Regions from separate parts of the Streptomyces sp. NPDC103540 genome, predicted to be linked through region 1. Evidence: riboswitches for the same ligand, from Rfam matches in the RefSeq annotation. Region 1 holds a riboswitch; each other region holds the start of a gene.
The links. A riboswitch is a leader RNA that binds a small molecule or an ion and turns the genes downstream of it on or off. The one in region 1 is predicted to bind cyclic di-AMP.
Positions count from the first base shown of each region.

Region 2: another riboswitch for cyclic di-AMP. It lies ahead of ACZ6ZI_RS26640 (transglycosylase family protein); the one in region 1 lies ahead of ACZ6ZI_RS16515 (peptidoglycan DD-metalloendopeptidase family protein).
Region 3: another riboswitch for cyclic di-AMP. It lies ahead of ACZ6ZI_RS11460 (M23 family metallopeptidase); the one in region 1 lies ahead of ACZ6ZI_RS16515 (peptidoglycan DD-metalloendopeptidase family protein).

Region 1 is NZ_JBVJMA010000006.1:145,228-155,519, reverse strand. It holds gene ACZ6ZI_RS16520 (SGNH/GDSL hydrolase family protein) at 1-723, opposite strand, end outside; gene ACZ6ZI_RS16515 (peptidoglycan DD-metalloendopeptidase family protein) at 886-1,908, opposite strand; cyclic di-AMP (ydaO/yuaA leader) riboswitch at 1,913-2,077, opposite strand; gene ACZ6ZI_RS16510 (tyrosine-protein phosphatase) at 2,396-3,214, shown strand; gene ACZ6ZI_RS16505 (aspartate aminotransferase family protein) at 3,263-4,666, opposite strand; gene hpnH (adenosyl-hopene transferase HpnH) at 4,663-5,694, opposite strand; gene ACZ6ZI_RS16495 (phosphorylase family protein) at 5,700-6,353, opposite strand; gene shc (squalene--hopene cyclase) at 6,350-8,473, opposite strand; gene ACZ6ZI_RS16485 (polyprenyl synthetase family protein) at 8,587-9,681, opposite strand; gene hpnE (hydroxysqualene dehydroxylase HpnE) at 9,741-10,292, opposite strand, start outside.
Region 2 is NZ_JBVJMA010000011.1:251,812-262,103, forward strand. It holds gene ACZ6ZI_RS26615 (SurA N-terminal domain-containing protein) at 1-227, shown strand, start outside; gene ACZ6ZI_RS26620 (nucleoside triphosphate pyrophosphohydrolase) at 367-1,398, shown strand; gene ACZ6ZI_RS26625 (globin domain-containing protein) at 1,483-2,685, opposite strand; gene ACZ6ZI_RS26630 (cytochrome P450 family protein) at 2,807-4,093, shown strand; gene ACZ6ZI_RS26635 (transglycosylase family protein) at 4,243-5,322, shown strand; cyclic di-AMP (ydaO/yuaA leader) riboswitch at 5,597-5,767, shown strand; gene ACZ6ZI_RS26640 (transglycosylase family protein) at 5,770-6,522, shown strand; gene eno (phosphopyruvate hydratase) at 6,890-8,176, shown strand; gene ACZ6ZI_RS26650 (FtsB family cell division protein) at 8,275-8,763, shown strand; gene ACZ6ZI_RS26655 (DUF501 domain-containing protein) at 8,811-9,353, shown strand; gene ACZ6ZI_RS26660 (Ppx/GppA phosphatase family protein) at 9,350-10,292, shown strand, end outside.
Region 3 is NZ_JBVJMA010000004.1:116,942-127,233, reverse strand. It holds gene ACZ6ZI_RS11485 (alkaline phosphatase family protein) at 1-550, opposite strand, end outside; gene ACZ6ZI_RS11480 (DUF5998 family protein) at 550-1,155, opposite strand; gene ACZ6ZI_RS11475 (bifunctional acetate--CoA ligase family protein/GNAT family N-acetyltransferase) at 1,194-4,004, opposite strand; gene ACZ6ZI_RS11470 (HPr family phosphocarrier protein) at 4,215-4,496, shown strand; gene ACZ6ZI_RS11465 (GntR family transcriptional regulator) at 4,830-5,495, opposite strand; gene ACZ6ZI_RS11460 (M23 family metallopeptidase) at 5,761-6,561, opposite strand; cyclic di-AMP (ydaO/yuaA leader) riboswitch at 6,575-6,731, opposite strand; gene ACZ6ZI_RS11455 (M16 family metallopeptidase) at 7,017-8,384, opposite strand; gene ACZ6ZI_RS11450 (M16 family metallopeptidase) at 8,405-9,760, opposite strand; gene ACZ6ZI_RS11445 (DNA gyrase/topoisomerase IV subunit A) at 9,997-10,292, shown strand, end outside.

The DNA.
Region 1 (10,292 bases):
CCGGCGGCCGATCCACGGCACGAGGTGCTCGCGCGCCCACTGGATGTTGTCCCGGGTGACGTCCACCGAGCCGCGCGGCGGCGTGGGCGGCCAGGGCTGGTCCGGGTCGGCCGGGACCTCGTAGCCGAGGACCTGCGCCGCGCGCAGCGCGACGCGGGTGTGCCCCTCGGGCGAGAGGTGGAGCCGGTCGCCGTCCCAGGCGCGCCGGTCCTGTACGGACCTCAGCGACCAGAGGTCGAGGACGGGGCAGTCGTAGCGGTCGGCGATGGCGCGCACGTGGGCGCTGTACGTGGCCACCTTGCCCCGGAGGTGCTTGAGGACCGGGACGCCCCGGGTGTCGAAGCCGGTGGTGATCATGACCTGGCCGACGGCGCCGGTGAGGTCGGCGACGGCCGCCTCGAAGCGCTCCGCCACGTCGTCGGGGTCGGTGCCGGGCCGGATGATGTCGTTGCCGCCCGCGCAGAAGCTGACGAGGTCCGGGGCGAGGGCCTTGGCCCTCGGGACCTGGTCGGCCACGATCTGGTCCAGGAGCTTGCCCCGCACCGCGAGGTTCGCGTACCTGAAGTCGTGCTCGTCACGCCGATCCGCCAGGAGTACGGCGAGCCGGTCCGCCCAGCCGAGATACGAGTCCCCGGGTCCCGGGTCCCCCACGCCTTCGGTGAAGCTGTCCCCGATCGCCGCGTACGAGCCGATGGTCTTGAGTGTCGTCTTCGTCGCTGCCACGGGAACCCATCCTTCACCCCCGAAAGCAACCTACGCCAACGTAATGAGGGGTTGACGGACCGTGATCTATACCACCCGGGGGATAAGGAATAAGTACAGATGGGGCCGGGACCCCCCTCAGGCCCCGGCCCCACGTTCCTCACCGCCCGTCGGCGGGTGTCCTCAGAGGCTGACGCCCTTCGACCGGAGGTAGGTCACCGGGTCGATGTCGGAGCCGTAGGACGGGCCCGTGCGGATCTCGAAGTGCAGGTGCGGGCCGGTCACGTTGCCGGTGGCGCCGGAGAGTCCGATGCGCTGGCCGGCGGTGACGCTCTGGCCGACGGAGACGGACAGCGAGGAGAGGTGGCCGTACTGGGAGTACTTGCCGTCGGCGTGGCGGATGACGACCTCGTTGCCGTACGAGCCGCCCCAGCCTGCGGAAACGACGGTGCCCGCGCCGACCGCCTTCACGGTGGTGCCGGTGCTCGCGGTGAAGTCGACGCCGGTGTGGTAACCGGAGGACCACATGCTGCCGCCGAGGCGGTACGGGGTGGTGACGCCGCCGGCGACCGGGGAGACGAAGGCGCCGGCCTTCGCCGGGGCGGCCGGGGCGGCGGGGGCCGCCGGGGCCTTGCCGACGGAGCGCGGGGCCGGGACGGTCTTCTTGACCGGGGCGGGCTTCGGCGCCGGCGCGGCCTCGGGGGTCGCCCCGTCGGCGGCGTCCGCGCCGGAGGAGTCCTCGTCGCCCGCCTGGGTCCCGGTGGAGGAGCCCTGGGTCGGCGCGGCGGGCGCGGCCGGCGCCTGCGGGGCGGGGGTCCGGGCGCCCGCGCCGTCGAGGGTGAGCTTCAGGCCGGGGTGGATGAGGGAGGGATCGGAGCCGACGGCCTCGCGGTTGTCGGCGTAGAGCCGCTCCCAGCCGCCGGTGACGTGGCGCTCGGCGGCGATCTTCGAGAGGTGGTCGCCCGGCACGACGGTGTAGACGGTCGGCGCGGCGGCGGGAGCCTCGGCCGGCGCGGCGACGGGGGCCGCCTCGGCCCGCACGGGCGCGGCGGCCGGGGTGTTCGACGTGGCGGCCGGACCGGTGGCGTGGGCGCCGCCGGCTCCGATCAACTGCAGCGCGAGCGCGGCGCCGCCGGTGCCGGCCACCGCGATTCCGCGGGACAGGGAACGGGACTTCGGACGGCGGTGCTTACCCTTTCCGGGCATGGCGAATTCCTCTCCGTCGCCTGCGAGGTGAGCTGTCGGGTTCGGACTGGAGATGTCCGGCCGTATCCGTCGAGGACGTGTGCGGCTTCACCCCTAGCCGACCGGATGGGATCCGGTACGGCGGCTTACCTGGTTCCCCCGCTCCTGCCGCGCGCGTCGATGGTCGGGTGCGGTTCCCGGGCGGCGGCAGGATTAGGCGGTCCACCCGGATCGATCGCGAAGGTAATCGAGCGGGACCGTGCCCAACAAGCCGCCGATTCCCCGACGCATTCACGAGGAAGGGGAATCGAGGTAATTCCTGTCACCCTCCGTTTGTTCCGGACCATCAACAACCGCCCCGGCAAGGCAATTCGCATTTCGTGATCAGGCACGCACGGTCACCGTATGATCTGGCTCACGGAGTCCGGCGCGATCTCGCCTCCCCCTATGGCAAGTTGGCCTCAACCAGCGTAATTCGGACAACACAGGACTAGATGGAGGAGCACACGTGACCCAGCTGATACCCCCGCCCCTTCCGCCGCGGCCCGAACCGGAGCCGGAGCTGATCGGCGTGCGCAACTTCCGTGACGTGGGCGGGTTGCCCACCGCCGACGGACGGAGGGTCAGGCCGGGACTTCTGTTCCGAAGCGGACATCTCGCGCATGCCACCGAAACCGGTGCAGAGTTCCTCGGCTCCCTCGGCCTCCACACCGTCTTCGACTTCCGCAACCGCGCCGACCACGCCCTGGAGGGGGCGGACGTCGAGCTGCCGGGCGTACGGAACGTGAACATCCCGCTGTCGGATCCCGCCGACGGCCGCGAGTTCTGGAAGATGGTCCGCGAGGGCGATCTGGCGCAGCTGCGCGCGCTCCTGGGCGAAGGGAGGGCCGCCGCCCGCATGGCCGAGTCGTACCGCACCATGGTGCGCACCCGTACCGCCGAACACAGCCGGGTCGTCCACGCGCTCGCGCACGACAGCGTGCCGGCGCTCATGCACTGCGCGGCGGGCAAGGACCGGGCCGGCCTGTCGATCGCGGTCACCCTGCTGGCGCTCGGGGTCGAGCGCGAGGCCATCGTGGCGGACTACCTGGAGTCGAACGCCCCGCACCGCCGCTACCGGGTGCGCCGCGACGACGAAGCGGAGGCCCGCACCCCCGAGGTGATGGAGCTGCTCTCGCCGCTGTTCGACGCGCGCGCCGAGTACCTCCTCGCGGCGTTCGAGGCCATCGACGGCGGCTGGGGCGGGGTCGACCGCTACCTCGCCGAGGGTCTCGCGCTCGCGCCCGAGACCCTGGAGCGACTGCGCGGGCGGCTGCTGGAGCCGTAGGACCGCTCCCCCGCGGGGCCGCGCGGGCCCCGCGGGAAGCCGCGGTCGTCAGCGGTTGCCGACGGCCTGCTTGACCAGCGTCCGGCCGAAGTCCCACATCAGCGAGCCGCCGCCGTGGGCCTCGTCCATGACCTCGCGGAAGGCCCCGACGAAGCGGTCCACGTCCGCCTCGTCGACGATCAGCGGCGGGATGAGCTTGATGACCTCCAGGTGGTCGCCGGAGACCTGCGTGAGGATCCGGTGCCGGCTCAGCAGGGGCGCCACGACCATCTGCGCGAACAGGCCCTTGCGGGCGGCCTGGAGCATCGTCCAACGGCCGCGCAGCCCCAGCGAGGAAGGCCGGCCGAACTCGATGCCGATCATGAGCCCGCGCCCGCGCACCTCGTGCAGCAGCTCGTACTCGTCCACGAGCGCGGCGAGCCGACCGCGCAGCAGGTCGCCAGTGGCGCGGGCGCGGGCGACGATCCCCTCGTCCTCCATGACGGACAGGACCGCGAGGCCGGCGGCCATCGCCTGCGCGTTGGAACCGAAGCTCGCCGAGTGCACGAGCACCCGGTCCATGGAGGAGTAGACGCGCCGGAAGATCCAGTCCTTGCCGAGGGTGGCCCCGATCGGCACGTACCCGCCGGAGAGGGCCTTGGCCACGCACACGAGGTCCGGTTCCACGCCCGGCTCGTGCTGGTACGCGTAGAAGTCACCGGTGCGCCCGAGGCCGGTCTGCACCTCGTCGGCGATCAGCAGGGCCTTGTGCCGGTGGAGCATCTCCTGCGCGGCGCGCAGGAATCCCGGCGGGGCCGCGTGCACCCCCTTGCCCTGGACGGGCTCGACGATGAGCGCGGCCACGTCCCCGCGGGCCAGCTCCCGTTCCAGGGCCGTGAGGTCCCCGAGGGCGATCCGCGTGTCCGGGAGCAGCGGGGCGAAGCCGTCGCGGAAGCCGGCCTCGCCGTTGACGGACAGGGAGCCGGTGGTGAGCCCGTGGAAGGCGTGGTCGCAGTAGAGGACCCTGGGGCGGCCGGTGGCGTACCGGGCGAACTTCAGGGCGGTCTCCACGGCCTCGGTGCCGCTGTTGCCGAAGAAGACCCGGTCCAGGTGGGGGCTGTGCGCGAGGAGCCGCTCGGCCAGCAGTCCGGGCAGCGGCGGGCAGTCGAAGCGGGTGAGGTCGGCGAGGCCGGCGTCGAGGACGTCGTGCAGGGCGCGGCGGACCACCGGGTGGTGGCGGCCCAGGCCCATGACCCCGAATCCGGCCAGCATGTCGAGGTAGTCGTTGCCCTCGGCGTCGAAGAAGTGCGCGCCCTCGGCCCGCGTGTAGACCTTGTCGAAGCCGATGGTGTGCAGCATCCGGGGCAGCTGGGGGTTGAGGTGGCGGGCGTGCAGCTCGTAGCGTTCCCCGCCGCGCTCGGCCAGCAGCGCGGCGAGGTCGAAGCCGCCGGCTCCGCCCTGGGCGGCCGTCATGACGAGGCTTCCCGGTTGCCTCCGATGGTCTCGCGGGCCGCGCGCAGGGACTCCTTGAGGGACCCCATGGTGGCGAGGACGGCGGTGGGTTCGTAGCCGCAGTGCGCCATGCAGTTGGCGCAGCGCGGGTCCTTGCCGCGGCCGTACTTGCTCCAGTCGGTGTCCTCGATGAGTTCCCGGTAGGTGGGGACGTACCCGTCGCTCATCAGGTAGCAGGGGCGTTGCCAGCCGAAGAGCGAGTAATTCGGAATGGCCCAGGCGGTGCAGGGGAAATCCGCCTTGCCTTCCAGGAAGTCGAGGAAGAGCGGGGAGTGGTTGAGGCGCCAGCGGCGCCGGTTTCCGCCGGCGAAGGCCTTCCTGAACAGTTCGCGGGTCTGTTCGACGCCGAGGAAGTGTTCCTGGTCGGGGGCCTTTTCGTAGGCGTAGGCGGGCGAGATCATCATCTCGTCGACGCGGAGGTCGTCATTGAGGTAGTTGAGGACCTCGATGATGGTCTGGGGGGTGTCGGTGTTGAAGAAGGTGGAGTTCGTGGTGACCCGGAATCCGCGCCGCTTCGCCTCCTTGATGGCGGCGACCGCCTCGTCGAAGACGCCTTCCTTGGCCACCGATTCGTCGTGGCGTTCGCGCAGTCCGTCGATGTGGACGGCGAAGGCGAAATACGGGGAAGGGGTGAACTTCTCGATCTTCTTGCGGAGCAGCATGGCGTTCGTGCAGAGGAAGACGTACTTCCGCTTGGCCACCAGCTGGCGCACGATCTCGTGGATCTGGGGGTGCATCAGGGGCTCGCCGCCCGCGATGGACACCATCGGCGCGCCGGACTCCAGGACGGCGCCGACCGCCTGGGCCACGGGCATGCGCTGCTTGAGCACTCCGGCGGGGTGCTGGATCTTCCCGCACCCCTCGCACGCGAGATTGCAGGCGTAGAGCGGCTCCAGTTCGACGATCAACGGGAACTTCTCACGCTTGCGGACCTTCTGTTCGAGCAGATAGGTCCCGACCCTGATGGACTGTCGCAGTGGCATGGCCATCTGGCTCACCTCCTGGGGAGCAGCAACGAACGGTGCCAGTCATAAAAAGCGGGCAGTACGGCACGCAACACACGGAAGGCCGATATTCCACCGCGAACCGTGCCGATACGAACGAGCTCGTGCTCCGGAGCGTCCACGATCACCCGGACGGCCGCAACCGGGCGGGCCCCGCCCCGGGTGGCGGTCCACAGGGTCGCGGCGGACTCCATGTCGACGGCGAGGGCGCCGCCGGCGCGCAGCCGGTCGCGCTCCTGACCCCGCACGACGTGGTCGGAGCCGGTCAGGACGCCGGTGTGCACGGTGCGCCCGGGTGCGGCGCGGGCCAGGGCCTCGGCCAACAGGGCGGTGCCCGTGCAGGTCACGGAGCCGCGCGGGTCGCGCACCGTCTCCGCGACGACCAGGTCGCCCGGGTGCGTGCCGGGCACCAGGCCCGCGCAGAACCCGGTCGCGAGGACGGCGGCCCCCTCCATCCCGGGGCGCCCCAGGGCCTCGGTGACGGCCCGCTCGGCCGCGCGCGGGCCCATCCCGGTCCGCAGGACGGACGCGGCGGGCCGGCCCGCCTCCCGGGCGACGCGGGCGGCGCCGCGCAACGCCGTCCGCTCGATGCGCAGCGCGCAGGCGATCAGGAGCGGGGCCGGGGAGCCGGCCTCCCCGGTCATCCGGCCTCCTCGGCCGCGCCCGCGGACGCGGACGGGGTGGCGGCGGCGGACGGGGTGGCGGCGGACGGGGCCGGGGTGGCGGAGGCGGACGGGGCCGGGGCGCCGCGCCGTCCTCCGGGGCCGAAGGGTTCCCCGTGCAGGTAGCGGCCGAGCGCGGTGAGCGGGAACACCTGGCGGTAGAGGTGGTAGTTGATGGAGAAGTCCCACGGGAAGCCGGTCCCGGTGAAGTACGGCTCGTCCCAGGTGCCGTCGGCCCGCTGGGTGTCCACCAGGTGGGCGAGGCCGCGTTCGACGGCCTCGCCGTCCCGCTCCCCCGCCGACAGCAGCGCCATCAGCGCCCATGCGGTCTGCGAGGGGGTGGAGGCGCCCTTCCCGGCCCAGGCGCGGTCCCGGTAGGAGCGCTGGTCCTCGCCCCAGCCGCCGTCCTCGTTCTGTACGGATTCCAACCAGCGCACGGCCCGCCGGATCGCGGGGTGGGAGGGGGCGATGCCGGCGGTGGTCAGCGCCGGGAGCACCGAGCCGACCCCGTAGACGTAGTTGGTGCCCCAGCGCCCGAACCAGCAGCCGTCGGGCTCCTGTTCGGCGAGCAGCCAGTCGATGCCGCGACGGGTGCGGGGGTCGGCGGCCCGGCCCTCGACGGCGAGCATCTCCACGACGTGGGCGGTGACGTCGGCCGAGGGCGGGTCGATGACCTCCCCGAAGTCGCAGAAGGGCAGCCGGTTGGGCAGGGTGGAGGTGTTGTCGGCGTCGAAGGCGCCCCAGGCGCCGTTGCGCGACTGCATCCCGAGGTTCCAGGACACCCCGCGCGCGATGGCCGCCTCGATCCGGGCCGGTTCGGGATGGCGGACGCGGCGCAGCGCGAGGACCACCTCGGCGGTGTCGTCGATGTCGGGGTAGTTGTCGTTGTGGAACTCGAACGCCCAGCCGCCCGGTTCGAGCCCGGGCCGGCGCACGGCCCAGTCCCCGCTCTTGCGGATCTCCTCGCCGAGCATCCAGTCGGCCGCCGCGACCAGGGCCGGGTGGTCGGGCTCCAGGCCCGCGTCGGCGAGGGCGATGGCGGCCAGGCAGGTGTCCCACACCGGGGACTGGCAGGCCTCGATCATCCGGGCGCCGTCCTCGCGCCAGACGGCGAACCGGTCGAGCGAGGTCAGGCCGGCCCGCATCACCGGGTGGTCCAGGGCGTAGCCGAGCAGGTGCAGGGCGATGACGGAGTACACGGCGGGCGGTTGGATCCCGCCCCAGCAGCCGTCGTTCTCCTGGCGCTCGATGATCCAGCGGGCGGCGGTGGCCATGGCGGCCTCGCGCAGCCGGCGGGGGGCCACCCGGCGGTACAGGTGCAGGAGCCGGTCCATGCGCTGGAAGGCCCCGTCCCAACTGGCGGCGCTCGCCAGGGGTTTGTCGGGGAAGGGCGTGCGGGCGTCGGTGTGCAGCTCGTCCAGGGCGAAGGGGGCGGGGCGCACCGGCCGCAGCGCGGAGACCACGGTGAGCGGGACGATGGTCTGGCGGGCCCAGCAGCCGAAGTCGTAGATGTTCAGCGGCACCCAGGGCGGCAGGAAGACCAGTTCGGGAGGGAGTTCGGGCAGGTGGTCCCAGCTCCACCAGCCGAACAGGGCGAGCCAGATCCGGGTGAAGACGCGGGCGCCGGCGATCCCTCCGTGGGCCCTGATCCAGGCCGAGGAGCGGGCCATGTGCGGGGCGTCGGGCGGATCGCCGGCCAGGCGCAGGGCCACGTACGCCTCGATGGTGGCCGAGAGTTCGGGCGGACCTCCGTGGAAGGTGGCCCAGGTGCCGTCCTCGCGCTGTTCGCCCCGGATGAAGAGGGCGGCGGCGGCCGTGGTCGCCTCGTCGCGGATGCCGAGGAACTGCCGCAGCAGCAGGTCCTCGGCGTCCATGGTGACGTTGGTCTGGAGGTCGCCCTTCCACCAGCCGGCCGGGTCCTGGCGGGCCAGGAGGTCGCGGACGGCGCGCGCGGTGGCCTCCTGGACGGCGCCGCGCAGATCGGCGCCGGCGCCCGGGGCGGCCGGCACGGGCCGTCGGGCCCGCGCCCCGGCCGCGGTGCGGGCGTCGTGCGGATCGGCGCCGCCGGCCACCGCGCCGCCGCCGTCGGTCATCGCTGTCATGGCTTCCCCTTAGAACAGTGTCCTCTGCTGTGCTGGGGTCCGCCGTCGACCGGTCCGCCCGTCAGGCGGCGCCGGTCGGCGACTCGCGATTCATATCCACTTTCGGGCCGAGATCACCTCTTGCGCACGACGACGAAGTCGGCGAGGGCGACGAGCTGCTCGCGCACCCGCTGGGGCATGTCCACGTCGTCCAGGGCGCGGATGGCGATCGCGTGCTGGCGGCGGGCCTCGTCGGCGGTCCACCGACGGCCGCCGGCCGCCTCGATGAGCGCGGCCCGGTGGGCGAACTCCTCCTCGGAGAAGTTCTCGAAGTCGTTGCTCTTGGCGTCGGCCGCGAGCAGCTTCGCGAGCTCCTCGCACGCCGGTCCGCCCGCCGCGAGGGCGGCGACCACGGGCAGGGACTTCTTGCGCTGGCGCAGGTCGCTCCAGGTCTGCTTGCCGGTGGACTCCGGGTCGCCCCAGATGCCGAGGAGGTCGTCGACGGCCTGGAAGGCGAGGCCGAGGTGGTAGCCGTACTCCTCCAGCTTGTCGGCCGTGCGGTCGTCCGCGCCGCCGAGCACCGCGCCGATGGACACGGCGCACGCGAGCAGGGCTCCGGTCTTGTTCCCCTCCATCTCCAGGCATTCCTCGACGCTGACGCGCTCGCGGTGCTCGTAGGAGATGTCCTGGGCCTGCCCGTCGATCAGCTTGCGGCTGGCGGTAGTCAGCCGGCGGGTGGCGCGACCGGCCTCCACCGTGCCGAGTTCCAGCAGCACCTCGTTGGCGAGGGCGAACAGGGCGTCGCCGACGAGGATGGCCAGCGCCGGGCCGTGCACCTTCCACACGGTGTCGCGGTGGCGGCGCTGCTCGTCGCCGTCCATCAGGTCGTCGTGCAGCAGCGAGAAGTTGTGGACGAGTTCCACGGCGACGGCGCCGGGGATGCCGACCTCGGCCGCCGCGCCCGCCGCCTCGGCGGAGAGCAGGGCGAGGGCGGGGCGTACGGCCTTGCCGCCGTCGCCGTCCGCCGGGTTGCCCTGGGCGTCGATCCAGCCGAAGTGGTAGGCGGCGACGGTGTCCATCGGCGCCGCGAGCCGGTCCACTGCGGCGCGGAGCACGGGCGTCGACAGCGTGCGGCCGCGTTCCAGGAGGGCGAGGGTGTCCGCCTTCTCCGCGCCGGCCGTGCCCACACTGGCAGCCGTGTTCTCGACAGCCGGGTTCCCGGGGTTCACTGGCTCTCCTCTGGTTCCTGTACGTGCTGTGCCGGTCGTGCTGGTGGTCGTGGTCGTCGTCATACCGCCTCCTGCAGAGGGTGTTCGCGGGGACGGCCCAGGGCGGCGAGCGCGGCGTGGGCCGCGTCCAGACCGCTGCGGACGGCGCCTTCCATGGTCGCGGGCCAACCGGTGGCGGTCCACGCACCGGCCAGGTACAGCCCCGGCGTGTCGGTCCGCGTGCCCGGGCGCAGCCGGCCGACGCCGGGGGTCGGGGCGAAGGTGGCGGTGCGTTCGCGGGTGACGAAGAAGTCCCGTACCTTCGCGCCGCGCGCGGCCGGCAGCAGCCGTTCCAGCTCGGGGAGGTACTTGGCGCGCAGGACGGAGACGGGTTCGTCGATGTCCTCCTGGGCGGCGGACTGGGACAGGGCCAGGTACTGGCCGCCGTCGGTGAGGCCGGAGGAGTCGGTGCGGTCGAAGACCCATTGGACGGGGGTGCCGAGCGCGGCGAAGAACGGCTGCCGCAGGACCTTGCGGTCGTAGACCACGTGGACGTTGAGGATGGGGGCGGTGCCGATGTCGAGGAGCCGGTCGGGGTCGGCGAGCGCCCCTTCGGGCAGCAGGCCGTGCGC
Region 2 (10,292 bases), on a different contig from region 1:
TGGACGCCGACACCCGCTTCAAGCTGCTGCGCGACAAGCTGTTCGCGCACTACGGGAGCCAGGAGGCGGCCCTGGCCAAGCTGGGCGAGGCGGCGAAGGCCCTGCACATCGAGGTCAACCCGCGCTACGGGCGCTGGGACGCGCGGCAGATCATCCTGGGCGACCAGCAGACCCCCTGGATCACCCAGCGGACCGTGCCCGAGGAAGCGGCCCCCGCCGGAGCCTGATCCCGCCGGCCGGAGGTAGGTTCGGAGGGTGACCGACCACACCGCCGAACCCGCCCCCGTCCGCGTCCCCGCCGACACAGACACCGACGCCGCCACCGCCACCGCCCCCGACGCCCCGGCCGGCGCGGACACCGGCCGGATCGTCCTGCTGACCGCCAGCCACCGGGTCGCCCCGGGCCTGCTGTCCTGGCCGGCCTGGCGGACCCTGCACGCCGCGGACCGGGTGCTGTGCGCGGACGCCGACCACCCGCAGCTGCCGTACCTGCGCGAGGCGGGGGTGGAGGTGGCGCACGAGGCGCCCGACGCGCACGCGCTCGTCGAGGCCTGCGCCGGCGGTCGCACCGTCGTGGTGATCCCGGGCGGCGAGGGCGACCGGCACCTGACCGACGGGCTGGCCCGCCTCGCGGGCTCCGGCCGCGTCGACATGCCGGACCTCGAGCTGCTGCCCGGCTCCTACGACCTGCCCGGTGCCCGGCTGCTCGACCTGGTCCAGGTGATGGACCGGGTCCGGCGCGAGTGCCCGTGGACCTCGCGGCAGACGCACGAGGGACTGGTGAAGTACGCCATCGAGGAGGCGTACGAGCTGGTCGAGGCCATCGAGGACGGGGACCGGGCGGCGCTGCGCGAGGAGCTCGGGGACGTCCTGCTCCAGGTGTTCTTCCACGCGCGCATCGCGCAGGAGGGCGCCCCGCTGCGCGGCACGGCCGGGCCGGACGCCGAGGCGGCGGGAGCGGGAGAGGAAGAAGGGGAGGAAGGGGACGCGGACACGGACGCGGACGCGGCGCCGTTCTCCATCGACGACGTGGCCGGGGACCTGGTCGCCAAGCTGATCCACCGCCACCCGCACGTCTTCGGCGACGCCGAGGCCGAGTCCCCCGAGGACGTCAACGCCCACTGGCAGGCCACGAAGGCCGTCGAGAAGCGGCGCGAGTCGGTCACCGACGGCGTCCCGCCGGCCCAGCCGGCCCTCGCGCTCGCGGCCAAGCTGGCCGGCCGGGCGCGTACGGGCGGCGTGGAGGTGGAGCTGCCCCGGGGCGAGGGGGTCGGGTACGAGCTGCTGGCGCTCGCGGCACGCGCCGAGGCCCGGGGGATCGACCCCGAGACCGCGCTGCGCGGCGCGGCCCGCGCCTACCGGGACGCGATCCGCGCGGCGGAGGGCGTCGGCCGCTGACGCGCCCGCCGGAGGCCCGCCGCGGCGCCCGGATCCGTCGGGGCCCGGTCGGATCCGTGGGGCCCGGTCGGGGCCCCTTTCGGCTCAGCGCGGGCGCGGGGCGCGGGCCGAGGGGTTGTGCCACTGGGGGGCGGGCCGGTTCAGGAACCACTCGCCGAAGCCCACCGGCCGGGCGCGGCCGACGGCGGCGGCCGGCAGGGCGTCGTGGAAGAGGCGTTCGGGGAGGGTGCCCAGCTCCTCCAGCAGGTGGGCGGTCTCCTCGACGAACTGCGGGGGCCCGCTCAGGTAGACGTCCTGCTCCGGCCACATGCCCCGGTGGCCGAGCGCGGTGGCCAGCCGGTCGGTGGCGTGGTTGCGGTGCTGCCCGGGGGCGGGGGTGATGTAGGTGACGGCGAGCCGCCCGAGGCCGGCGGCGTACGAGTCGATCAGGGGCCGGTCGTAGAGGTGGGCGGCGTCCCGGGCCACCACGAAGAGGCGTACGTCGTGATCGGGAGGGTGCTGGACCAGGTCCTCCAGCATGGCCCGGATCGGGGCCCAGCCCGTCCCGGCCGCGATGAGGGTGACGGGGCGGCCGGTGCGGCGCAGGGTCAGCGCCCCGCCGGGGGCGCCGAGCCGCAGCACCTCGCCGGGCAGCGTCTCGCGGACCAGGGCGTTGCTGAGCCGGCCGCCCTCGATGCGGCTGACGTGGAGGTCGACGGTGCCGTCGGGGCGGGGCGCGTTGGCGAGGGAGTACGTGCGCCAGGTGGTCGGCACCCGGGTGCTGGCGACGCTCACGTACTGGCCCGGTACATAGGGGAGCGGCGTGCGCGGGAGCAGCGTGAGGACGCCGATGTCGCGCCCGTAGCGCAGGTGGCGCACGACCTCCGCTTCCCACCAGGGCGGGTCGGTGCTCTCGGCGGCGCCGGCGGTCATGGCGTCGGCGATCATCGCGTAGGCCTCGGTCCAGGCCTTCTCCACGGTCGGGGTCCAGGTCTCGCCGGAGGTCTCGGCGAGCGCGGCGAGCAGGCTGGCGCCGACGGCGGCGTAGTGCTCGGGGCCGACGAGGAACTTGCGGTGGTCGCGGCCGAGGTCGCGTAGATAGGGGACGAGGGTCTCGGTCTCCAGGTGGGCGACGACGTGGGTGAGGGCGGCGAAGAGCCGGTCCCGCTGCCGTTCCATGTCCTCCAGGGACGCCGGGAAGAGTTCACGTATGCCGGGGTTGTGCCAAAAGAGGTGCGAGTAGAAGAACTTGACCGCGTGCTCGGCCCGTCTCTCCACCACCGCGAAGCTGCTTTTCAAGATCCTCACGTCCACAGAACCGAAAGTAGGAGCGTCGAGGAAGCCGAGGTCAAGCGATGGCCGATCTACGGACAGCCGCGACGAACAGCGCATATGGGGTGGGCGGCGCGGCCCGGGATACGGTCGTCGGGTGCATGAGCAGACCTCCGCGAACCAGCCCACCGCCCCTGACGGGGCCGACGTCCCCGAGGCGCCGACCCTCTTCGACTGGGAGTTCGCCACCGATCCCTACCCGGCCTACGCCTGGCTGCGCGAGCACTCCCCGGTGCACCGCACCCGGCTCCCGAGCGGGGTCGAGGCCTGGCTCGTGACCCGGTACGCCGACGCCCGCCAGGCCCTCGCTGACCAGCGCCTGAGCAAGAACCCGGCGCACCACGCGGAGCCGGCGCACGCCAAGGGCAAGACCGGGATTCCGGGGGAACGCAAGGCGGAGCTGATGACGCATCTGCTGAACATCGACCCGCCGGACCACACCCGGCTGCGGCGGCTGGTGTCGAAGGCGTTCACCCCCCGCAGGGTCGCCGAGTTCACCCCGCGCGTGCAGGAGCTGACCGACCACCTCATCGACGGGTTCTGCGCGAAGGGGGAGGCGGACCTCATCCACGAGTTCGCCTTCCCGCTCCCCATCTACGCCATCTGCGAGATGCTCGGCGTACCGCGCGAGGACCAGGACGACTTCCGCGACTGGGCGGGGATGATGATCCGCCACGGCGGCGGGCCGCGCGGCGGGGTGGCCCGCTCCGTGAAGCAGATGCGCACCTACCTCGGGGAACTGATCCACCGCAAGCGGGACGATCTGGGCAACGACCTCATCTCGGACCTGATCCGGGCCAGCGACCACGGCGACCACCTCACGGAGGCCGAGGCCACGGCGATGGCCTTCATCCTCCTGTTCGCCGGCTTCGAGACGACCGTGAACCTCATCGGCAACGGCGTCCACTCCCTCTTCATGAACCCCGACCAGCGCGCGCGCCTCCAGACCTCCCTCGCGGCGGGGGAGCGGGCCCTGTTGGAGACCGGGGTGGAGGAGCTGCTGCGCTACGACGGTCCGGTGGAGCTCGCCACGTGGCGGTTCGCCACCGAGCCGCTGACCCTGGGAGGCCGCCGGATCGAGACCGGGGATCCCGTGCTGGTGGTCCTCGCGGCGGCCGACCGCGACCCCGAACGGTTCGCCGAACCGGACATCCTGGACCTTTCCCGAAGTGACAATCAGCACCTTGGATACGGGCACGGAATCCACTATTGCCTCGGCGCCCCGCTCGCCCGTCTCGAAGGGCAGACGGCCCTGGCGACTTTGCTGACGCGTCTGCCGGATCTGGAACTTGCCGTTCCCCCTACGGACCTGCGCTGGCGCGGCGGACTGATCATGCGTGGCCTGCGCACCCTTCCCGTCCGCTTCACACCCCGAAACGGATGAGCGGAGCGGCAGGCTCCTGACGGAGGGCGGATCGGGAGCCTCCGGGGCGGCGGTTGACCGTAAGTCAGTCACCGATCGAACTTGTGACATCCGTTCGAAGGCGGCTAGGTTCTGCCGTTACCCCGCCGTTATGCGAAAGGTGCAGCCTCATGCTTCCCGGGAACGGCCGCCACAGACGCCCCCGCCAGGTACCCGCACTGGTGGTCACCGCAGGAGTGACCGGCTCCGCTCTGGCCCTGCCGCTGCTCGCCGCCACGAACGCGAGCGCCGCCGACACCGCCACGTGGGACAAGGTCGCCGACTGCGAGAGCGGCGGCACCTGGAGCGCCAACTTCGGCAGCGGGGCCTACGGAGGCCTCCAGTTCACGCTGGAACAGTGGAAGAACGCGGGCGGACTCGCCTACGCGGAGCGCCCGGACCTCGCCAGCCGCTCCCAGCAGATCGCGGTGGCCGAGCGCGTGCTCGCCTCCCAGGGCCCCCAGGCCTGGCCGCTGTGCGCCGCCTCGGCCGGGCTGACGCAGAACGGTCCGGCCGCCGCCGTCGACCCGGGCGACGCCAAGACGCCCGCTCCGGTGGCCCCCACCCCCTCGCGCCCCGACCACTCGGTGCCGGTCACCGGAACCGACCGGCCGACGGACTTCGGCGCCCCGACGCAGCAGCCGGGCCAGGGCCCGCTGGCGCCGAGCCCCAGCGTGCTGCCGGACTACCCGCTCGGCCCCTCCAGCGGACTGCCCGTCATGCCCGATCCGGACTACACGACGCCGCCGACCACCCCGACGGTTCCGCCGACCACCGCGCCGGTCACCCCGACCGCGCCCGTGGACCCGGCGAACCCGACCGCGCCCGTCACCCCGACCACCCCCGCGGACCCGGCCAACCCGACCGGCACCCCGACGCCCACCGCCCCGGCCGTCCCGGGCGTCACTCCCGCGCCGGGTGCCACGCCCGCCCCGGGCGCCACGCCCACCGCGGGCACCGAGGCGACCGACGGCGCCGGCAAGCACCGCGGCCCGGCGGCCGTCGAGGTCCCCGGCGCCCCTGGCGCCCCGTCAGCGGCCACCCCCACGCCCACGTACACCGTGAAGGCGGGCGACAACCTGGCCACCATCGCGAACGCCAACGGCGTCAAGGGCGGTTGGAACCAGATCTACAAGGCCAACGAGCAGGTCATCGGTGGGGACGCGGACCTCATCAAGCCCGGCCAGAATCTGGATCTAACCAAGAAATAGGGGCAGTTCGGACACCCGTAAAGAGTTGAATGTCCGTTATCGGTAAATGAGACATGCGTCTCTTCCGGTCAACTGGCGTGTCACGTTCCGGAACTTCCGCAAACCGGGCTCTCACCTGCGAAAACACGCCTCTCCGGAGGGCAAGTAGGCCGGTTTCTCCCTGATGTCACACGTTGAACATCGGGGAGAGACCTGTCTACCTTCTGAATCGCTCACCACCGTGGGCACCTTCGACCGCATCGCCGAATCCTGCCGGCGGACGGGGGGAACAGTCGTCGCGCAAGCGCCGAAGGCAGGAGCGGGGGAACCAAGGTAGGCGCCGGAACGGCTCGTCCTCGGACGGGACTTGACCGGCTAGGGGTTAAGCCGTGCGCTCGACGCACGACCGGGCAACTCATCCGCCCGAACCCGACAGCTCACCTCGAAGGCGTCGGTGAGGAGAACCTCATGCTGCTTTCCGGCAAGGGCAAGCACCGCCGCGGCTCCAAGGCCGTCCGCATCGTCACGCTCGCCGGTGTCGCCGGTGTCGCCGTCGCCGCCCCGCTGATGACCGCGGGCACCGCCAGCGCCGCCACCGCCTCCGAGTGGGACAAGGTCGCGCAGTGCGAGTCCGGCGGCAACTGGGCCATCAACACCGGCAACGGTTACTACGGCGGTCTGCAGTTCTCCGCCTCCACCTGGGCCGGCTACGGCGGCAAGGCGTACGCCGCCACCGCCAACAAGGCCACCAAGGCCCAGCAGATAGCCATCGCCGAGAAGGTCCTCAAGGGCCAGGGCAAGGGCGCCTGGCCGCACTGCGGCGTCGGCCTGTCCAAGTCCGCCTACAACGGCGGCGGCTCGACCACCACCCCGGCCAAGCCGTCGAAGCCGCAGACCAAGCCCGAGACCTCGAAGCCGGCGCCGGCCAAGCCCGCGAAGCCGGCCACGCCGAAGGTCGAGAACCAGTCCTCGAAGCCGTCGACCTCGAAGCCGGCCACCCCGGCCCCGAAGCCGTCGACCCCGAAGACCGAGGCCGGCACCGGTGCGGGCACCGTGCAGACCGGCAACGGCTCGTACGTGGTGAAGGAGGGCGACACCCTCGGCACCATCGCCGCCGCGAACAACATCAAGGGCGGCTGGGAGAAGCTCTTCCAGCTGAACAAGGACATCGTCTCCGATGCCGACCTGATCTTCCCGGGCCAGAAGCTGAAGCTCAGCTGAATCCCGGCGTAACGGCCGCCCCGACCGCACCGGTCGGGGTGTCCGGAGCACCACGACGCCCGGCGCGCGAGCACTCGCACGCCGGGCGTTCGGCGTGTCCGCACACCCGGCCCGCACACCCGGCGCGCGTGCCCGTTCCGCACCCGGATCGGAGCCCGATCGGACCGGTTCGCGCCCGCGTCGCTCCCGTCGCGCTCGAAAGAACGGGAGACCTATGTCCGGGAAGAAGGGTATTCGGGCCCTTTTTCGTCCCAGGACCCGGGCGGTCGGCGGGCCCACTGCCCGGAGCCGGTTAGGCTCTAGTCGGCAGGGGCCGTCCCACGGCCCGACACGCCACCGCACACCCAGCGTCACATCCCAGAAGGAGATGCTCGTGCCGTCCATCGACGTCGTCGTAGCCCGGGAAATCCTGGACTCCCGAGGCAACCCCACGGTCGAGGTCGAGGTGGGCCTCGACGACGGCAGCACCGGCCGTGCTGCCGTTCCGTCCGGTGCCTCCACCGGAGCGTTCGAGGCCATCGAGCTCCGTGACGGTGACCCCAACCGTTACCTCGGCAAGGGTGTCGAGAAGGCCGTCCTCGCCGTCATCGAGCAGATCGGCCCGGAGCTCGTCGGCTACGACGCCACCGAGCAGCGCCTGATCGACCAGGCCATGTTCGACCTGGACGCCACCGACAACAAGGGCTCCCTCGGCGCCAACGCCATCCTCGGCGTCTCCCTGGCCGTCGCGCACGCCGCCTCCGAGGCCTCGGACCTGCCCCTGTTCCGCTACCTCGGCGGCCCGAACGCGCACCTGCTGCCCGTTCCGATGATGAACATCCTCAACGGTGGGTCGCACGCCGACTCCAACGTGGACATCCAGGAGTTCATGATCGCCCCGATCGGCGCGGAGACCTTCTCCGAGGCCCTGCGCTGGGGCGCCGAGGTCTACCACACCCTCAAGAAGGTCCTGCACACCAAGGGCCTGTCCACCGGTCTCGGTGACGAGGGCGGCTTCGCCCCCAACCTGGAGTCCAACCGCGCCGCGCTCGACCTCATCATCGAGGCCATCAAGCAGGCCGGCTACACCCCGGGCAAGGACATCGCGCTCGCGCTCGACGTCGCCGCGTCCGAGTTCTACAAGGACGGCAAGTACGAGTTCGAGGGCCAGTCCCGCTCGGCCGCCGAGATGACCGACTACTACGCCGAGCTCGTCGAGGCGTACCCGCTCGTCTCCATCGAGGACCCGCTGTTCGAGGACGACTGGGCCGGCTGGAAGACCATCACCGACCGCCTCGGCTCCAAGGTCCAGATCGTCGGCGACGACCTCTTCGTCACCAACCCCGAGCGCCTGGCCCGCGGCATCGAGGAGGGCTCCGCGAACGCCCTGCTCGTGAAGGTGAACCAGATCGGTTCGCTGACCGAGACCCTCGACGCCGTCGAGATGGCCCAGCGCAACGGCTTCAAGTGCATGATGTCCCACCGCTCCGGCGAGACCGAGGACGTCACCATCGCCGACCTCGCCGTCGCCGTGAACTGCGGTCAGATCAAGACCGGCGCCCCGGCCCGCTCGGACCGCGTCGCCAAGTACAACCAGCTGCTGCGCATCGAGGAGATCCTCGACGACGCCGCCGTCTACGCCGGCCGCAGCGCCTTCCCGCGCTTCAAGGGCTGATTGCCGCCTCGCGGCGCCGGCCTCCGTACGTCCCCGCACTCGGTCCCGTACCGTGTGCGGGGACGTATTGCGTAGCGCGCACCAGGGGAGGCGGGACCATGGCCGGGAACCGGGATCGGTTCTCCACCTTCTCGACGGCGACCCGGCTCCGGCAACTCGGGGAGCGGACCGCCGCGCACGTCTACCGCTCGCAGTCCCGCCGGCACATCCGCCGCAGCCGGCTCACCGGCCGCGCGGCCCTGTTGGTGCTCGTCCTCTGTACGCTGGTCGTCGCCCTCGCGTATCCGATGCGCCAGTACGTCTCCCAGCGCTCGGAGATCGCCCGGCAACAGCGGTCCGCCGACGACGCGCGCAAGCGCCTCGAACAGCTCCGCGACGAGAAGGCCCGCTGGCAGGACCCGGCCTACGCCGAGCAGCAGGCGCGCAGGCACCTGCACTTCCTGCGCCCCGGGGAGACCGGCTACATCATGACCGACCCCGCGGCCGAGGCCGCGGAGCACCGCCGCGCCGGGCAGGCCGGCTCCGACCGCCCCTGGTACTCCAACGTCTGGGACGGCGTCGACAAGGCCGACCGCCCCGGCGACTGACCGACCCACACACCCCGTACGACCGAACGAAGAGACTTCCTCCAGGCATGCAGACGCCCCCGCCCCAGACCGACCGGACCGAGCCGACCGACGCGGACATCGACGCGTTCAAGCAGCAGCTCGGCCGCCCCCCGCGCGGGCTGCGCGCCATCGCGCACCGCTGTCCCTGCGGCCAGCCGGACGTCGTCGAGACCGCCCCGCGGCTGCCCGACGGCACCCCCTTCCCGACGCTGTACTACCTGACGTGCCCGCGCGCGGCCTCCGCGATCGGCACGCTGGAGGCCAACGGCGTGATGAAGGAGATGCAGGCCCGGCTCGCCGACGACCCGGAGCTGGCCGCCGCCTACCGGGCCGCGCACGAGGACTACATCACGCGCCGCGACGCCATCGAGGTGCTCCAGGGCTTCCCGAGCGCCGGCGGCATGCCGGACCGGGTCAAGTGCCTGCACGTGCTGGTCGGCCACTCCCTGGCCGCCGGTCCCGGGGTGAACCCCTTCGGCGACGAGGCCCTCGCGATGCTGCCCGAGTGGTGGGCCAAGGGCGCCTGCGTCACGCCGTGCGCGCAGGAGAAGGCAGAGGTCGACGCGTGACCCGGGTCGCGGCGATCGACTGCGGTACGAACTCCATCCGCCTGCTCGTCGCCGACTGCGACCCCGTCACCGGCGAGCTGGTCGAGCTCGACCGGCGGATGACCGTCGTCCGGCTGGGCCAGGGCGTGGACAAGACCGGCCGACTGGCCCCGGAGGCCTTGGAGCGCACCTTCGAGGCCTGCCGCGCGTACGCGGAGGTGATCGAGGGGTTCGGCGCCGAGCGGATCCGCTTCGTGGCCACCTCGGCCTCGCGCGACGCCGAGAACCGCGACGACTTCGTACGGGGCGTCGTGGAGATCCTGGGCGTGGAGCCGGAGGTGATCTCCGGGGACCAGGAGGCCGAGTTCTCCTTCACCGGCGCCACCCGGGAGCTGGTGGGCGCCGACCACCTGGAGCAGCCGTTCCTGGTCGTGGACATCGGCGGCGGCTCCACCGAGTTCGTGGTCGGCGACGCGCATGTGCGGGCGGCCCGCTCCGTGGACGTGGGCTGCGTCCGGATGACCGAGCGCCACCTGGTCGTCGACGGGGTCGTCACGGACCCGCCGACCCCCGACCAGGTCGCGGCCATGCGCGCCGACATCGAGGCGGCCCTGGACCTGGCCGCGCGGACGGTCCCGCTGGCCGAGGCCCGCACCCTGGTGGGCCTCGCCGGCTCGGTCACCACGGTGGCCGGCATCGCGCTGGACCTGCCCGCGTACGAGAGCGCGGCGATCCACCACTCCCGGATCCCCTACGACCGGGTGCGCGAGATCAGCGAGCGGATGCTGACCTCCACGCACGCCGAACGCGCGGCGATCCCGGTGATGCACCCGGGCCGGGTGGACGTGATCGGCGCCGGGGCCCTGGTCCTGCTGGCCATCATGGAACGCACCGGCGCCCGCGAGGTCGTCGTCTCGGAACACGACATCCTCGACGGCATCGCCTTTTCGATCGCCGAGG
Region 3 (10,292 bases), on a different contig from region 1:
TCGTGAGCGGGGTGGTCTGGAAGGCGGGCGAGGACACCTGGGCGGTGTGCACCCCGGCCGCGTCGGCGAGCTGGAAGACGGTCGGGTACGGCTGCCAGGGCTTCGGCTGGGTCCACGGCTGCCAGCGGAGCTGGTTCATCAGCTCGCCGGAGGCCGGGTTGCGCACGGCGTAGCCGGGCAGACCGTGCCGGGCCGGGGGCAGCCCGGTGCCGACGGAGGCCAGCGAGGTCGCGGTGGTCGCCGGGAAGCCGGAGGTGATCGGGCGACCGGTGCCGCCGCGCGAGCCGGCGAGGAGCGAGGTCAGATACGGGGCCTCGTCGGGGTGGGCCTTGATCTGCTCCCAGCCCATGCCGTCGACCAGGAACACGCAGTTGCGGTCCGCGGGGGTCAGCTCGGCGATGCCGGCCGCGAGACCGGGTACGCCCTGACCGGCCGCCAGGGTCGGCAGCAGGTCGGCGAGCGAGCCGGTCCCGTAGTGCGGGACCGGGGCGCCGGCGAGGTCGAGGAGTTCCGGTTCGTCCTGCCAGTTCGGCGGCGCGGAGTACGACATCAGCGGGTGGGGCCCGAGGTGGCGGCGGTGGCTTCGGAGAGGGCCTGCGCGAAGACGAGCGTCTGGCGGACCGTCTCGGGGCCGTCGCCTGCCTCGCTGACGCGCAGGCTCAGGTCGTCGGCGGTGGAGTTGCCGGTGTAGCCGTGGTCGGAGTCACAGTTCGGGTCGCCGCAGGCGGCGGGCTCCAGGTCGATGCGCGAGACCGCGCCCCAGCCGATGGTGAGGACGACCTCGCGGGGCAGCCGGCCCGGCGTGTAGGACTCCGGGTTCGCCACGACGCGGCTTAGCACCACGGAGGAGATGCTGGAGAGCTTGACCGACTCGGTCGAGGTCGTCGCGTACGGCGACGGGGAGCCGGCGTCGGCGGCCTGCTCGTCGGTGTGGCTCACGATGAAGCGGTTGCCGGTCAGGACCAGGACGGTGACGTGCCGGCGCACCTCGTTGGAGTCGAACGTGGTCTCCTGGTGGACCAGGTACGACGAGATCGGCTCGCCGCCCACCGCGGCCTCCACCGCCTCGGCCACGAGGGCCGGGTAGTAGCCGCTGCGCTCGATCGCCGCGCGCAGCCCCTGGGTCGTCGTACCGGATTTCGCCATGGGGTCCATCCTAAGGCCCGTACGGGGTCCCCCGACCTGCCCCGTGCTCAGTAGCTGGGGAGGGTGCGCGGGCCGAGGTCGGTCCGGGCGGGCGGGTGGGCGATGCGCACGGTGGCGCTGAGCACGGAGAGTCCTTCCGTGGCGACGACGACGGGCTCCAGGGAGATCCCGGTCACCTCGGGGTGGTCGTCGACGAGGCGGGACAACCGCAGCAGCAGTTCCTCCAGGGCCGGGGTGTCGACGGGGTCGCTGCCGCGCCACCCGAACAGCAGCGGCGCGGTGCGGATGGAGCGGATCAGGGCGGCCGCGTCGCGGTCGGTGGCGGGGACGAGGCGGTGCGCGGTGTCGCCGAGCAGTTCGGAGGCGACCCCGGCGAGGCCGAAGGAGAGGACGGCGCCCGCCGCGGGGTCCATGACGGCCCGGACGACGGTGTCCACCCCGCGCGGCACCATCGCCTGGACCACCGGGAGCAGCTCGGCCGGGGTGCCGAGGGCCTCGGTGAGTTCCTCGTAGGACCGCCGCAGGTCGGCTTCGGTGGCCAGGTCCAGGCGTACGCCGCCCAGGTCGGCGCGGTGGCGCAGGTGCGGGGCGGTGGTCTTGAGGGCGACCGGGTACCCGAGGACGCGTGCCGCGCGGACGGCGGCGTCGGGGCTCGGGGCGGGCAGGGTGGCGCGGACGCGGATGCCGTAGCGGGCGAGCAGCTCGCGGGCGTCGGCGTCGTCCAGGGTGAGGACGGCCCCCTCCTCGACCCCGGCCAGGAGGGCGGCGAGCCGGGCGGCGGCGCCGCTCTCGTCGATGTCCTCGTACTCGGGGACCTGGCCGGCCTCGGCGGTGGCGCGGCGCCAGGCCCCGTAGCGGACGGCCTCGGCGAGGGCCTTCACGGCCCGCTCGGCGGCGGGGTAGGCGGGGATCCGCCCGGCGGGGGCGCGGTCCGTCGGGGGGGCGGGCTCGGGGGACGCGGGCTCGGGGGTCCGCGGCGTCGGGGCGGGGCTCGGGGCGGGGCGTGCCGGCGCGGGTGCTCCGGCGGCGGACAGGGCCTCGACCAGGGCGGCGAGTTCCACGTGCACGACGGCCACCGGCTTGCCCGGGACCTCGGCCACGGCCTGGCGCAGGGCCTCGGCCAGGTCGTCCGCGAGGGCGCGCTCGCCGACCCAGGGGATGGCGGTGACGACGACCGCGTCGCAGTCCGGCGAGGCCAGGGCCGCCGAGAGGGCGGCGCGGAAGTCGGCCGGGGAGGCGGCGGTGGTCAGGTCGAGCGGGGGCAGCGGGCGCAGCCCTTCCGTCAGGCAGGCGTCGTAGGTGAGGACGCCGAGGGACTCGGAGTTGCCGAGGATCGCCACGCGCGGGCCCGCCGGCAGGGGTTGCCCGGCCAGCAGCAGCCCGACGTCGACCAGTTGCGTCACGGTGTCGACGCGGATGACGCCGGCCTGGCGCAGCAGTTCGGAGACGGTGGCCTCGGGGAGGCGGGTGCCGGGGACGACGTGGCCGGCCGGGGTGTGCCGGCCGCCGCGGGCGACGACCACGGGCTTGACGGCGCCGGTGCGGCGCGCGAGGCGGGTGAACTTGCGGGGGTTGCCGAGGGTCTCCAGGTACATGAGGGCCACGTCGGTGGCCTCGTCGTCGTACCAGTACTGGAGGATGTCGTTGCCCGAGACGTCGGCCCGGTTGCCGGCCGAGACGAAGGACGACAGTCCCTCGCCGCGTCTGAGCAGGCCCGACAGGAGGGCGATGCCGATGGCGCCGGACTGGGTGAACAGGCCGATGCGGCCGCGCGCGGTGGCGGGGACCGGGGCGAGGGAGGCGTTCAGCTCCACGTCCGGGGCGGTGTTGATCACCCCGAAGGCGTTGGGCCCGATCAGGCGCATGCCGTACGAGCGGACCTGGCGTACGAGTCGGCGCTGGCGCTCCAGTCCGGCGGGGCCGCTCTCCCCGTATCCGGCGGACAGGACGACGAGGCCCTGCACCCCGTGTTCCCCGCAGGCGGCCACCGCGTCGGGGACGCGGTCGGCGGGGACGGCGACCACGGCGAGGTCGACGGGGGACGCGATGTCGGCGAGCGTGCGGTAGGCCCGTACGCCGTCGAGGAGGTCGCCCTCCATGCCGGGGGCGCGGGCCTCGTTGACGGCGTAGAGGTGGCCGTGGAAGCCGCCATCGCGCAGGTTGCGCAGGGCGGCGGAGCCGACGCCGGAGCCGGAGCGGCTGACGCCGATCACCGCGACGGATCCGGGGGCGAGCAGCCGCTGCACGGAGCGGGCCTCGGCGCGCTGTTCGCGGGCGCGCTGGACGGCGAGCGACTCGGCGGTGGGTTCGAGGTCGAGGGTGAGGTGGACGGAGCCGTCCTCGAAGCTGCGCTTCTGCTGGTAGCCGACGTCCGTGAACACCTTGATCATCTTGGTGTTGGCGGGCAGCACCTCGGCGGCGAAGCGGCGGATGCCCCGCTCGCGCGCGACGGCGCCGATGTGTTCGAGGAGGGCGGAGGCCACCCCGCGGCCCTGATGGGCGTCCTGGACGAGGAAGGCGACCTCGGCCTCGTCGGCGGGGGCGGAGGCGGGCCGGCCGTCGGGGCCGATGCGGTCGAAGCGGACCGTGCCGATGAACTCGCCGCCGATGGTCGCGGCGAGCCCCACCCGGTCCACGTGGTCGTGGTGCGTGAAGCGGTGCACGTCGCGGTCGGAGAGCCGGGGGTAGGGGGCGAAGAAGCGGTAGTACTTCGACTCGTCCGAGACCTGCTCGTAGAAGCTGACCAGCCGCCCCGCGTCCTCGGTGGTGATGGGGCGGATCCGGGCCGTGCCGCCGTCGCGCAGCACGACGTCCGCTTCCCAGTGGGCCGGGTACGAGGGGTCCGACGGCATGGTCATGGGGTCACCCTAAGGGGCGGGGCGACCGTGTGTACGAGTACGACGGGCGGGGCCCGGTCGGCGCGCGCGGCGAACCCGGCGACCCGGGGCGAACCAGGGCAAGCTGGGGAGGGTCGAACGGCGGTGGATCCGGGCCGAAGGTCGGTCCGAGCATTCCGGGTGTCGTGAGAGACTGGTCTAGACAACCGTAAGAACCTGAAGGGCATCACCATGGCAGAGCGCCGCGTCAACGTCGGCTGGGCCGAGGGCCTGCACGCTCGTCCCGCCTCGATCTTCGTCCGGGCGACGACCGCTTCCGGCGTCCCGGTGACCATCGCGAAGGCGGGCGGCGACCCCGTCAACGCCGCTTCCATGCTGGCGGTCCTGGGCCTGGGCGCCCAGGGCGGCGAGGAGATCGTCCTCGCTTCCGAGGCCGAGGGCGCGGACGCGGCCCTGGACCGTCTCGCGAAGCTGGTCGCCGAGGGCCTCGAGGAGCTCCCGGAGACCGTCTGACCCTTCGGGTCCGGTGGTCCGCCACCACGAGCATGAAGGCCGCAGCCCCCGCCGTGACGGCGGGGGCTGCGGCCTTCGCGTTCCACGACCGCGCGGGGGCGCCCCCGATCCGGGGATCCGGCGATCCGGCTCCGGGGAACCCGGATTGCCGAGGCGCGGCAGCCCGAGAACACGGGAGCGCGGAAAGTGCGGAACGCACGGAAAGCACGGAAGGCGGAAGGCGGGAGGCGGGAGGCGGGAGGCGGAAAGCGGAAATACCCGCCGGCCCTTCCCGAAATTCCGGACCGTCGAATTCGACGGGAATCCCGCTCCGCCCTTTGTATACGGCCCGCGTTAATTCCGACCGCTCGCCGTGTTTACGGCACGTTGCGAAGTCCTCACCCGCGGCCGGTGCGCCCGGACCACCGTGGCGGCGTGCTGCGCGGTCAGGGCGCGGGCCCGTTCCGCGTCGCCGCGCGCCACGGCGTCCACGATCGCCCCGTGCTCGGCCCAGGAGTCCACGGGCCTGGCCGGGGCCTCCACCGCGTACATCCAGGCGATCTTGTGCCGGGTCTGGGTCAGCAGGGCGATCAGCCCGGGGCTGCCCGAAGCCTGGGCCAGCGTCTCGTGGAACCAGCCTCCCAGGGCCCGCAGGTCCTCGCCCTGGCCCTGCCTGGCCCGCTCCTGGCCCAGCCTGACCAGCCCGCGCAGCACCTTCAGGTGGCCCTCGGTGCGCCGCCGGGCCGCCCGGGAGGCCGCCAGCGGCTCCAGCAGCACGCGCAGCTCCAGGAGGTCGGCCGCCTCCTGTTCGGTCGGCTCGGCCACGCAGGCGCCCGCGTGGCGGCGCGTGGTGACGAAGCCCTCGGACTCCAGGGTGCGCAGTGCCTCGCGTACCGGGACGCGGGAGACCCCGTAGCGACGGGCGAGCACCTCCTCGGTGAGCCGGCCGCCGGGCGCGAAGAAACCGGAGACGATGTCGTCGCGGATCGCTGTGCATACCGCGTGCGCAGGAATACGCAAGGCCGGACCTCCGCTGCATTTCGACGACCGGCACCCTCGCCGGGATCGTGACCGTGCTGCGACTCTATTGCAATGCGCGAGGATTTCCGAGGCGGGCCGGAAATTCGAAAAACATTCCGCGGGACCGGGGACGGGACCGGGACGGGAATCGGCCACCGGCTGCGGGGATCGGCGACCGGCCGCCGGGAACACGGACCGGGAACGCGGAAGGCCCCGGCTCGATGAGCCGGGGCCTTCCGTCGGGTGCGTGGGTGCGCGGTGCGGGTCAGATGCCGACGCCGTGGTTGCGCAGGTACGTCAGCGGGTTGATGTCCGAGCCGTACGAGGCGCCCGTGCGGGCCTCGAAGTGCAGGTGCGCGCCGCTGGAGTTGCCCGTGTTGCCGGACAGGCCGATGACCGTGCCGGCGCCGACCTGCTGGCCGACGGAGACGCTCAGCGAGAACATGTGCCCGTACTGGGTGTAGGTGCCGTCGTTGTGGCGGATGACGACGTTGTTGCCGTACGCGCCGCCCCAGCCGGCCTCGACGACCGTGCCGGCGCCCACGGCGTGCACGGAGGTGCCCTGGCCGACGGCGAAGTCGATGCCGGTGTGGCTGCCGGAGGACCACATGCCGCCGCCCGCGCCGTACGAGGTGGTGACCGCGGCGTTGACCGGGGCGACGAAGGCGTTGGAGCGCTTGCGCTCCTCCTCCTTGGCCTTGGTCTCGGCGGCCTCGCGCTCGGCCTTGGCCTTGGCCTCGGCGACCTCGGCGACGCGCTTGGCCTCGGCGGCCCGCTGCTTGGCCTCGGCCTCGGCCTGCGCCTGGGCGGCGACGGCCTCGGCGGCGACCTGCTGGGACTCGGCCTGGACCTCGAGGTCGTCCTGGAGACCGTCGGCGACGACGATCGCGTTCTGGCCGGTGTCCTCCATGGACGGGCCGGAGTTGTCCGCGGCGAAGGCCGGGGCCGCGATGCTGCCGACCACACCCGTGGTGGCGAGGGCGGCCACGCCGGCGATGCCGGCGGTCTTGCGGCTCAGACGGCTGGAACCACGGTGCTTACCGGCTGCACGACTGCCAATCGCCATGAAGGGGGTGATCCTTTCCTTCCTTCTCGCCTACCGGGTTAGCTGACGGGTTCGGAGCAGGAAGGTCTCCTACGGGCCCCCTCTTGCGAGGCGGTCCGATTCACCCCAGGGACTGATGGGTCCCCGGCTCCCCAGGCTCGCGCCTGACGGGGACTCGGCGATCGCTGCCCGGTGCCGCGGGGGTGCGGCGCGTATCAACTGACGGACAGCACGGCCGACGCTAGGCGGATCATCAGCCAATCACCAAACAGACGAGCCTTTTTGTTGCGTACGCCACACCGCATACACGCAACCACGCCACCAAACGGACAAAAAAGCCCCCGCCGGAGGCTCCGGCGGGGGCTCTTTGTCACACGGCTGGTGTACGACCCGAAATCACGGTCGAATCGGACTCGACGCGCCCCGGGAAACGCCGCGTTGGCGTCTCCCGGCGGCCTCGCGGGACCGCCGCCGGATCAGTTGGTGACGACGGTGACGGCGCCGATCCCGAGGGCCCGTACGGGCTCCTCGATCTGCGCCGCGTCGCCTACGAGGACGGTGACCAGGCGGTCGACCGGGAAGGCGCTCACGACCGCGGAAGTGGCCTCCGCCGTACCGGTTTCGGCCAGCCGCGCGTACAGCCGGGCCTGGTAGTCGTCCGGCAGCTCCTGCTCGACCTGGTCGGCGAGGGTGCCGGCGACGGAGGCCGCCGTCTCGAACTTCAGCGGGGCCACGCCCACCAGGTTCTGCACCGCCACGTCCCGCTCGGCGTCGGTCAGGCCGCCCTCGGCGAGGGTGCGCAGCACCTGCCACAGGTCCGCCAGCGCCGGGCCGGTGTTGGGGGTGTCGACGGAGCCGCTGATGGCCAGCATCGAGGCGCCCTTGCCGTCGGCGGTGGAGCGCAGCACCTGGCCGAAGGCGCGCACGCCGTAGGTGTAGCCCTTCTCCTCGCGCAGCACCTTGTCCAGCCGGGAGGTGAGGGTGCCGCCCAGGCAGTACGTGCCGAGCACCTGCGGGGCCCACACGATGTCGTGGCGGTCCGGCCCGATCCGGCCGATCAGCAGCTGCGTCTGGACCGCTCCGGGCCGGTCCACGATGACGACGCGGCCCGTGTCGTCGGCGGTCACGGGCGGCACCGGGAGGGGCTCGGCGGTGTCGCCGGTCCAGGTGCCCAGAGTGTCGGCCAGCACGGCGTCGAGGTCGATGCCGGTCAGGTCGCCGACGACCACCGCGGTGGCGGTGGCGGGGCGCACGTGGGCCTCGTAGAAGGCGCGTACGGCCCCGGAGTCGATCCGCGCGACCGTCTCCTCGGTGCCCTGGCGGGGGCGGGACATGCGCAGGGAGGCCGGGAAGAGCTGCCTGGAGAGCTCCTTGGCGGCCCGCCGCTGCGGGTTGGCCAGCTCGTGCGGGATCTCGTCGAGCCGGTTGCGCACCAGGCGGTCGACCTCGCCGTCGGCGAAGGCGGGCGCGGCGAGGGCCTCGGTGAGCAGGCCGAGAGCCTTGGCCAGGCGGGAGGCCGGGACCTCCAGCGAGACGCGCAGGCCCGGGTGGTCGGCGTGCGCGTCGAGGGTGGCTCCGCAGCGCTCCAGCTCGGCCGCGAACTCCTCCGCGCTGTGCTTGTCGGTGCCCTCGGACAGGGCCCGGGCCATGATCGTGGCCAGGCCGTCGAGGCCGGCCGGCTCGGCGTCGAGCGGCGCGGCGAGGTTGACCTCGACCGCGACGACCTGCTGGCCGGGGCGGTGGCAGCGCAGCAGCGTCAGGCCGTTGGCCAGGGTGGAGCGCTCCGGGGCCGGGAAGGCCCAGGGCCTGGCCTCGCCGGCCTCCGGGCGCGGGTGGAAGGTCATGGTCACGGCTGCGGTGTCGCTCACTGGTCCGCCCCCTCGTTCTCGTGCTCGTCCTCGTCGGACTCGTCGTTCGCGGATCCGGCCGCCGGCTCGTAGACGAGCACCGCGCGGTTGTCGGGGCGCAGTCGGGCGGCGGCCACGGCCTGCACCTCCTCCGCGGTGACGTCCAGGACCCGCCCGACGGCGGTCAGCGCCAGCTGCGGGTCGCCGAACAGCACCGCGAAGCGGCACAGTTCGTCGGCCCGGCCGGCCACCGTGCTCAGCCGGTCCAGCCACTCGCGCTCCAGCTGTGCCTGGGCGCGCTCCATCTCCTCGGCGGTGGGGCCCTCCTCGGCGAAGCGGGCGAGCTCCTCGTCCACGGCCGCCTCGATGGCGGGCACCTCGACGCCGCTGGAGGTCTTCACGTCCAGCCAGCCCAGCGAGGGCGCGCCGGCGAGGCGCAGCATGCCGAAACCGGCCGCGACGGCGCTCTGGTCGCGGCGCACGAGGCGGTTGTGCAGGCGGGAGGACTCGCCACCGCCCAGGATCGTCAGGGCGACGTCGGCGGCGTCGCAGTCGCGGGTGCCGTCGTGCGGCAGCCGGTAGGCGGCCATCAGCGCGCGCGCCGGGACCTCCTCGACGATCTCCTCGCGCAGCTGCCCGCCCATGACCTCGGGCAGCGAACCGTCGCGCGGCGGCTGCTTGCCGTCGTGCGCGGGGATGCTGCCGAAGTACTTCTCGACCCAGGCCAGGGTCTGCTCGGGGTCGATGTCGCCGACCACCGACAGGACGGCGTTGTTGGGGGCGTAGTACGTACGGAAGAAGTTGCGCGCGTCCTCCAGGGACGCGGCGTCCAGGTCGGCCATGGAGCCGATCGGGGTGTGGTGGTACGGGTGGCCCTCGGGGTAGGCGAGGGCGGTGAGCCGCTCGAAGGCGGTGCCGTACGGGACGTTGTCGTAGCGCTGCCGGCGCTCGTTCTTGACGACGTCGCGCTGGTTCTCCATCGACTCCTCGTCCAGCGCGGCCAGCAGCGAACCCATGCGGTCCGCCTCCAGCCACAGGGCGAGCTCCAGCTGGTGGGCCGGCATGGTCTCGAAGTAGTTGGTGCGTTCGAAGCTGGTCGTGCCGTTGAGGGAGCCTCCGGCCCCCTGGACGAGCTCGAAGTGCCCGTTGCCCGGTACGCTCGCCGAACCCTGGAACATCAGGTGCTCGAAGAGGTGAGCCAGACCGGTCCGCCCCTTGACTTCGTGGCGCGAGCCGACGTCGTACCAGAGGCAGACGGCGGCGACCGGGGTGAGGTGGTCCTCGGACAGCACCACGCGCAGGCCGTTCGCCAGCCGGTGCTCGGTCGCTGTCAGGCCGCCGGAGCCCGCCTGAGCCGTTGCCGTGTGACCCATGGGCATGTGGTCCCTTCGCTCGCGATGCAGAGATTTCGTATCGACCTGCCACTGTATGCAAGCGCGCCGACCACCGGAGAAGTTCCCGGGCTCCCGCCTGGGTCGGAGTCGGCGTTGTCGGCGCCTCGGGCCACAATGGTCCGCGTCGCCCCCGTTCGGACGGCCCGTTCGGACAGACCGTCCGGATCGTACGAACCCCCGTACACCCCGATTCTTGGTTAAGGAGCCGCGCAGCGATGGCCCGCCGCAGCACGAAGACCCCGCCGCCGGAGGATTTCGAGGAGAAGATCCTCGACATCGACGTCGTCGACGAAATGCAGGGCTCCTTCCTCGAGTACGCGTACTCGGTGATCTACTCCCGCGCCCTGCCCGACGCCCGCGACGGCATGAAGCCGGTGCACCGGCGCATCGTCTACCAGATGAACGAGATGGGCCTGCGCCCCGACCGCGGCTACGTGAAGTGCGCGCGCGTCGTCGGCGAGGTGATGGGCAAGCTGCACCCGCACGGTGACGCGTCGATCTACGACGCCCT